2 regions of the Hymenobacter aquaticus genome follow, and region 1 is predicted to be linked to the other one. Evidence: riboswitches for the same ligand, from Rfam matches in the RefSeq annotation. Region 1 holds a riboswitch; the other holds the start of a gene.
The links. Region 1 has a riboswitch for cobalamin ahead of E5K00_RS03635 (acyl-CoA thioesterase). Riboswitches for the same ligand answer to the same signal wherever they lie in the genome.

Region 1 (3,741 bases):
GGCAAATGGCTTGGCCTCGATGCGCACGCCGCGCCGGTGCAGCAGCTCGTAGATATCCCGGGCCGAGTGGCCGGTGGCCAGAATCACGCCGTCGGCTTCCAGGGCCGCGCCGGCGGCCGTCACCACCCCGCGCAGGTGGTTGCCGTCCAGAATAAGGTCCGTGACGCGGGTATCGAAGTGCACCTCGCCGCCGGCTTGCCGCACCGAGTCGCGCAGGGCGGCCACTACCAGCGGCAGCTTGTTGGTCCCGATGTGGGGGTGGGCATCGACCAGAATGTCGGTGGTCGCGCCGTGCTGCACCAGTATTTTAAGGATGCGCTGAATGTCGCCGCGCTTGGTGGAACGGGTGTAGAGCTTGCCGTCGGAGTAAGTGCCCGCCCCGCCTTCGCCGAAGCAGTAGTTGGAGTCGGGATTCACGAGGTGCTCCTTATTGAGCGCCGCTAGGTCGCGGCGGCGAGTGCGCACGTCTTTGCCCCGCTCCAGTATGATGGGTTTGATACCCAGCTCAATGGCCCGCAGCGCGGCAAACAAGCCCGCCGGACCCGCGCCCACAATCAGCACCGAGCGGCGCGCCCGGCTTACATCGGGGTACTGAAACCAGGGGCCGAATAAGTCGGTGGGCGGGGCGGTGCGCCAGATGTCGGCCCGCAGGCGCACCAGGGGCTGCCGGCCCCGGGCGTCGATGCTGCGCTTGCGCAGGTGCACAAAGTCGGCCTGGCCGGGCTGCAGGCCGGCGGCGGCCAGCAGGGCGCGGTAGCGCGCGTACTCGTCGTAGGCCACTTCCGGGGGAAGCAGGGCCTCAATTTCCTGTTTTTCGGACATAACGGGTGAAAGGTGTTTAGCCTTTAGACCTTCTTGGTAAAGGAGCTTTTCGGGGCAAAGATACGCAAGCCGGAGAGTTGTTCAGTGAATCGTCATGTCGACCAGCGGGAGACATCTCGCGTGCTGACGTCTGATTACTTATCAACGAAGCCACGCGAGATGTCTCCCGCTGGTCGACACGACAATTAATCACTAACCAAACTACTCGGCTGCAACGGCTTCGGGCAGAATCCGCACCGGGCGCTTTTCGTGGTCGATGGCCACGAAGGTGAACGTGCCCGTCACGGCTTTGGTGCGCTCCTCGGAGTACATCTGCTCCACGAACAAGTCGACGCGCACCTGCAGGCTGGTGTTGCCCACGCGCACCACGTTGCCGATCAGCTCGACGAGGGTGCCGCCGGGAATGGGGTGGGTGAAATCGACTTTGTCGCTGGACACGGTGACCATCTTCAGGCGCGAAAAGCGGGTGGCCGTGATGAAGGCCACTTCGTCCATCATGTGGAGCGTGGCGCCGCCAAAGAGCGTGTCGTAGTGGTTGGTGGTGTTGGGGAATACCGCTTTGAAAATACGCGTTTCGGCGCGGGCAATTTTCTCGTCGAGCGTGAGCATAGGACTGGGAAAAGGAGGAAAAGAAACGTCCTGCGGTCGATTTTTCCGGCCGCCCGTGCCCTATTCATCCTTATCGAGAAAAAGCAGCCCCAACGGCGGCCCGGCGCGCCAAAACGCCCGGCACCCGCCGCCCGAAACCCACCAGCACCCGACAAGGACCCCATAGCGCGAGGGCAGCCTTATCATTGCGGCGCGGGGCAGGTCTCCTGACTTATACCGGTTTTCACCGCCCTTCTCACCCCGGCTGGCAGGCGGAGCAATGGGCTGTAGCAGGGTGAAAACCAACTTGGTACTTACAGTAGCGCGTCTGTCCGGGATTCGCACCCGGTTCCCTATTAATTCCGGTATTACCCGGAAACCCTGCGCCGTCTGATTGAAATCAAACCAAGAACAACGGCGGCAAAGGTAGGAGTTTCGGCGGGCCGGGCTACCTTGGCCGGCTGTAGTAGCGCGAACTGTGTAGCTCGCGCCCCGGAACGACTGTTGTCCGACTGGCGCGGGGACGCGGACTACACAGTTCGCGCTACGTTCTTTTCCTCATTTCTATGTCCGAAACCCTTCCCGCCGCGCCGCCCGCCCGCAGCATGGCGTCCCGCATCCAGTCCATCGTCAGCGGCTCCATCGGCAACCTGGTGGAGTGGTACGACTGGTACGTGTACTCGGCTTTTTCCCTGTATTTCGCCCCCGCGTTTTTTCCCAAGGGCAACCTCACGGCCCAGCTGCTGAACTCGGCCGCCGTGTTTGCCGTGGGCTTTCTGATGCGGCCGTTGGGCGGCTGGCTGATGGGTGTGTATGCCGACCGGCACGGGCGCAAGGCGGCCCTGGTCGTGTCGGTGCTGCTGATGTGCGGCGGCTCGCTGCTGATTGCCCTTACGCCCGGCTACGAGCAGATTGGGGTGGCCGCACCGGTGCTGCTGGTGCTGGCCCGCCTGCTGCAGGGCCTGAGCGTGGGCGGCGAATACGGTACCTCGGCCACCTACCTGAGCGAAATGGCCGACAGCAAAAACCGGGGCTTCTTCTCCAGCTTTCAGTACGTGACGCTGCTGGGCGGGCAGCTGCTGGCCTTATCGGTGCAGCTGGTATTGCAGCGGACGCTGAGCGAGGCGCAAATGTACGGCTGGGGCTGGCGGGTGCCGTTCGTCATCGGGGCGGCGGCGGCCCTGGTGGCGCTGTATCTGCGGCGGCACATGGACGAAACCGACTCGTTTGTCAAGCAGGAGCAGCGGGCAGAAACGCAGCCGCAGGAGCCGGGTAAGCTGGAAGTGCTGCTGCGCTACCCCAAGGAAATCCTGACCGTGGTGGGCCTCACGCTGGGCGGCACCATCGTGTTTTACACCTTCACGACTTACGCCCAGAAGTTTCTGGTGAATACCGCTGGCTTCAGCAAGGCCCAGGCTTCCTGGATTTCCTTTGTCACGCTGGCCGTGGCCCTGGTGTTGCAGCCCTTGTTCGGAGCCTTGTCCGATAGGGTGGGGCGGCGGCCGGTGCTGCTGTTTTTTGGCGTCGGGGCCACGCTCGGCACCGTGCCGCTGATGACCCTGCTGGGCCGCGCCCATTCGGAATGGGCGGCCCTGGGCCTGCTCATCATTGCCATGATTATTATGAGCGGTTACACGTCCATCAACGCCGTGGTGAAGGCCGAGCTGTTCCCGACGGCCATCCGGGCCCTGGGCGTGGGGTTGCCCTACGCGCTGACCGTCGCCATTTTCGGGGGCTCGGCCGAGTACGTGGCGTTGCAGGCCAAGCAGCTGGGCGTGGAAACCTGGTTTTACTGGTACGTGACGTTCTGTGCCGCGCTTTCCCTGCTGGTCTACTGGCGCATGCCCGACACCCAGCGGGCCGGGCGTATGGAGAGCTGAGCGGGTTAAGGTAGGGTGACCGTCTGGCCCGTTTTCAGGTAGTGGCCGGGGCTTGTAGCAGTCTGAAATAGGGTTGGCACCATGCGCGGATCAGGTTCGGCGCTGTATTGCACACTAAACCCTAAGCAGGGCTGCCGCACCCAGCCGGTGTTGCCGGAGAAACCCAGTACGTCGCCCTGGTTGACGCGCTGGCCCTTCTGCACCGCCGCTCCGTGCTGCCGAAAGTGCGTGTACACCGCGTAGGTCCCGTCGTCGTGAAACACTACTATCATATTGGCATCATACCGGCGGCCCCGGCCCCCAGATTTGTCGGAATCCTGGCGGACGTAGGTTACGATGCCGGTCCGGGCCGCGCACACGGGCGTGTTCTCGGGCAGCCCGAATATAACATGAGTGCTCCAGAGCTTACCCTGGGTGGAGTCGACGGCCGTGGCTTGCAGCACGGTGCTGG
Region 2 (3,741 bases), on a different contig from region 1:
GCCAGGCTTGGTCGGTAGTCAGCACGCCGGTGTGCAGGGGCACGTAGCGCATCTGCCGGCCGGTGGGGTTCTGGTCGGTGGCGTAGCCCCTGGTTTTTTCTGCCTGTGTGAAGCTGTACGCCAGTCGGCTGCTGAGTCGGTACTGCCCGCGCTGCCACATCAGCCGGGTAGTAGCTTCCAGGCCCCGGGTCAGCACCTGGCGCAGATTCAGCGGGGTGCTGTAGTTGAGCGTGGGGTGCGTCGTCCAGTCGACCCAGTCGTTTACCAGCTGGCGGTAGGCCGTCAGCTCGGTTTGCAGGCTGGTGGCTGCCGTGGGCTGCCAGCGGTGCAGCAGGCCGGCTTCGTAGCCCAGGCTGCTTTCGGGCAGCAGGTCAGGGTTGCCGCCGGGCCGCCAGTACCGCTCGTTCAGGGTCGGGGCGCGGTAGCCGCGGGCGGCACTGGCTTTCAGGGTCAGCAGCTGGGTTGCGGTGCTTACAGCCTGCCACTCGGCGCCCACAGTCGGGGCCAGCGGCGGCCGGCGGCCCGGCACCACGGCCTGCCGCAGGTTGGCGCTCAGGTGCAGCCGGGGCCGCGGGTCGTAGCGCAGCAGGGCAAAGCCGGAAAAGCGGTTTTCGGTAATGGGCTGCCCGTAGCCATCGACTTCGGCCGCGAAATGCTGCGCTTCAGCCCCGGCGCGCAAGCTCAGGTTGGGCCGGAAGTTGGCGGTGTACTCGGCCTGGGCCTGGGTGGTGCGTACCCGCGAATTACTCACCAGGTTGCCGTTGAAATAGTTGAGCACGTCCTCAAACCAGGCCCCGCGCACCGACCACTCGGCGCGGCTGGCCACGTGGCGGTAGCCGGTCAGCAGGCGCCGGCTCTGGTCCCGCTCCCGGGCGTGGTCATTCACCGAGCCAATGGCGGGCTGAATGTGGCGGTTGGCGTCGGTCAGCCACACGGCGGCCATCAACTCGCCCTGCTGGCCCACCCGCAGGGTTGCATCCTGGGTCAGGCTCCACTGCGCAAAGTCGGCGTTGGGCTGCCGCCGTCTAATCGGGCCGTCGGCCGACAGGGAGTCGTAATAGAAGTCGTTGCGGGCTTGGCGGTAGGAAGCGGCGCCGCGCACGGCCACTTTCGCGTTGCTGAAGCTGCCTTCCACGCTGCCCGCCCGTAGCCCGAAGCTGCCCGCGTCGGCCTGCACCGTACCCCGCCCGCCCGCGCCCCACACCACCGGCGACGAGAGCAGCACCGCGCCGCCCACGGCCCCGGTGCCGTAAGCCGCGCCGGCCGGGCCGTACTGCACATCCACGCGGGTCGAGCCGTTGGTGGGGAACAGCGCAAAGTCGGCCTCGCCCAGGGAAGGCAGGTTGATGTTGAAGCCGTTCCAGAGCACGGCCGTGTGCCGGGCCGAGGTGCCCCGAATCGAAATGGAGGAAAGCTGGCCGGGCCCGTAGTTTTTCAGGTACACCGGCGTCTGGGCCAGCAGCACGTCGGCCAAGGTACCGGCCCGGTACTGCCCCAGCACGGCCGAATCCAGGGCCATGACGCGGCTGCCCACGGCAAACCGGCCGGGCCGGCTGCCCTGCACGCGCACGGTGGGCAGCTGCTGTAGCCGGGTTATGGCCCGCGCCGAGTCGGGCTGCTGGGCGGTGGCGGCCGCCGGCCACACCAGCAGGGCCAGCAGCCGGCCGGCGCGCTTCAGAAACTGTACACGGTATCCGTTAATCATCCGAACCAAATTTCCGGTTTAGGAAAATTCGGTTCAAAACCTCACGTACGGCCTTCCCGGCTGGGAAAAACCAACGCGAAGCCGAGCCTGAAAACAGGGAAATAGCCGCCCGTCAGAGCCGCCGCTGTCATCATTCTCCGCCTTTCACCCGAAAGCGCTGAACACTACAAAACGCATAGGCAGGTCTCCTGGCTTGCTTCGGGTAGGCCGCCTTCCCATTTCTCGGGTCATTCCGGCTAAAGAATGACCGTCGGCGAAACAGTGGCAGCAAGTGGGCCTACCAATACTAGAAGCGTACAGTTGCGGGGACAGCTCCGGAATTAAACCGGATTCCCTTTTCAGCCGCGCCCCCCAATCGGGGTCTGGCCACCTATAGCGGGGCAAAGATAGGGCGTTTTTGTAATGCGGAACCTAACCGTGGAGCCGGCCCCGCCGTTTGGGCAGAAACCGGCCCTTCGCGGCCCCGGCTTTTCCTGCTCCTTGCTTCTGCTCTATGCCCAAAATCCCGCTTGATTTCTACCGCGGCCCCGACGTCGTTCAGATTGCCCGCGACCTGCTGGGCAAGTACGTGTTTACCAACATCGACGGGGTGCTGACCGGCGGGCGGATCGTCGAAACCGAGGCCTATGCCCACCTCAACGACCAGGCCTGCCACTCGCACCTGGGCCGCTACACGGCCCGCACCAAAGTGATGTACGAGGCCGGCGGCGTGGCCTACACCTATTTGATCTACGGCCGCTACGTGCTGTTCAACCTCATTACCAACGAAGCCGGCAAGGCCGATGCCGTCCTGATCCGGGGCCTGGAGCCCACCGAGGGAGTCCCGGAAATGCTCTTGCGCCGCGGCCTGACGCAGCCCGCCCGCAACCTTACCGGCGGCCCCGGCCTGCTGACCCAGGCCCTGGGCATCACCACCCAGCACTACGGCACCGATTTGACCGGCAACCTGATCTGGCTCGAAGACCACCATGAGCCAGTGCCCGACGAGCTAATCGTAGCCAGCCCCCGCGTCGGTATCGACTACGCCGGCCCCGATGCCGCCCTGCCCTGGCGCTTCCGCCTGAAAGGCAGCCCCTGGACCAGCCCCGCGAAGTGACGTGGAGTATGTGGGAAATGTGCTAATGTGAAGGAATGTGCTCAGGTGCTAATGTGGGAAATGTGCTGAATGTGAAAAATAAAAAAGGCGTGTCATTGCTTCGCTCGCAATGACACGCCTCCGAAATGTGCTGAACGCCCTTATGTGAAAAGCCCTAACGTCAGAGCAGACGTTAGGGCTTCGTAGTAAAAGAACGGGTCATGCTGCGCAGAGGACGGCTTATTTCGTTCCTCGCAATGACACGCCTTTTTTATTTTTCACATTTCTTCCCATTCAGCACATTTCCCACATTAGCACCTTAGCACATTAAACTGCCAGCTTCTCACACACCAGCACGGCCAGGCGGCCTTGCAGGTCGGTGGTGGCAAACATGTAGAGGTGGCCGCCTTCCCGGATGCCGGTGCGGTGCCGGAACTCGGCTACCGAGTCGGGGAAGTTGCGGGTCGTGACGTGGGCGCGCAGCTCGGGGCCGAGGTGGGCCCGCAGGGCGTCCCGGTCGTAGCGCTCCGTGGCCACGATGCGGAAGATGCGGCCCGGGAAGTCGGCGCGGAGCGTGTCGGAGGTGTAGAGGTGGCTGTGCTGGTGCAGCTTGAGCAGCTCGAAGGCCGTGCCCACGCTTTTGAAGCCCCCGGCCTTGAGCACGGCCACGTTGGGCTCGTACAGGTAGTTCTGGGCTTCGGCGTAGCGGGCAACGGCGCGGGTTTCGCGGGCCTTGTTCAGCCGGAACTCCTGCTGCTGCCCGTTGCGCAGCAAATTCACCGTGTAGCGCTCCGGGTCGACGGCCGGCTCGGGGCCCAGCTCATACAGCACCTCTTTGCACTCGTTGTCCACGGCTACCACCCACAGGCGGCGCACCTGCTTCAGCTCCAGCAAGGCCTGCTCGATGTCCAGCATGGGCGAGGTCTTGAGCAGCACCTGCCGGCCCTTGTGCAGCAGCAAA

Region 2: linked by a shared signal. The riboswitch ahead of E5K00_RS16545 (TonB-dependent receptor plug domain-containing protein) and the one ahead of E5K00_RS03635 (acyl-CoA thioesterase) in region 1 are both predicted to bind cobalamin.

Annotation. Positions count from the first base shown of each region.
Region 1 covers NZ_SRLC01000001.1:894,587-898,327, forward strand. The annotation lists gene E5K00_RS03630 (NAD(P)/FAD-dependent oxidoreductase) at 1-822, opposite strand, end outside; gene E5K00_RS03635 (acyl-CoA thioesterase) at 1,024-1,431, opposite strand; cobalamin riboswitch at 1,611-1,809, opposite strand; gene E5K00_RS03640 (MFS transporter) at 2,016-3,290, shown strand; gene E5K00_RS03645 (M23 family metallopeptidase) at 3,296-3,741, opposite strand, start outside.
Region 2 covers NZ_SRLC01000002.1:920,986-924,726, forward strand. The annotation lists gene E5K00_RS16545 (TonB-dependent receptor plug domain-containing protein) at 1-1,705, opposite strand, end outside; cobalamin riboswitch at 1,867-2,094, opposite strand; gene E5K00_RS16550 (DNA-3-methyladenine glycosylase) at 2,199-2,801, shown strand; gene E5K00_RS16555 (class I SAM-dependent methyltransferase) at 3,108-3,741, opposite strand, start outside.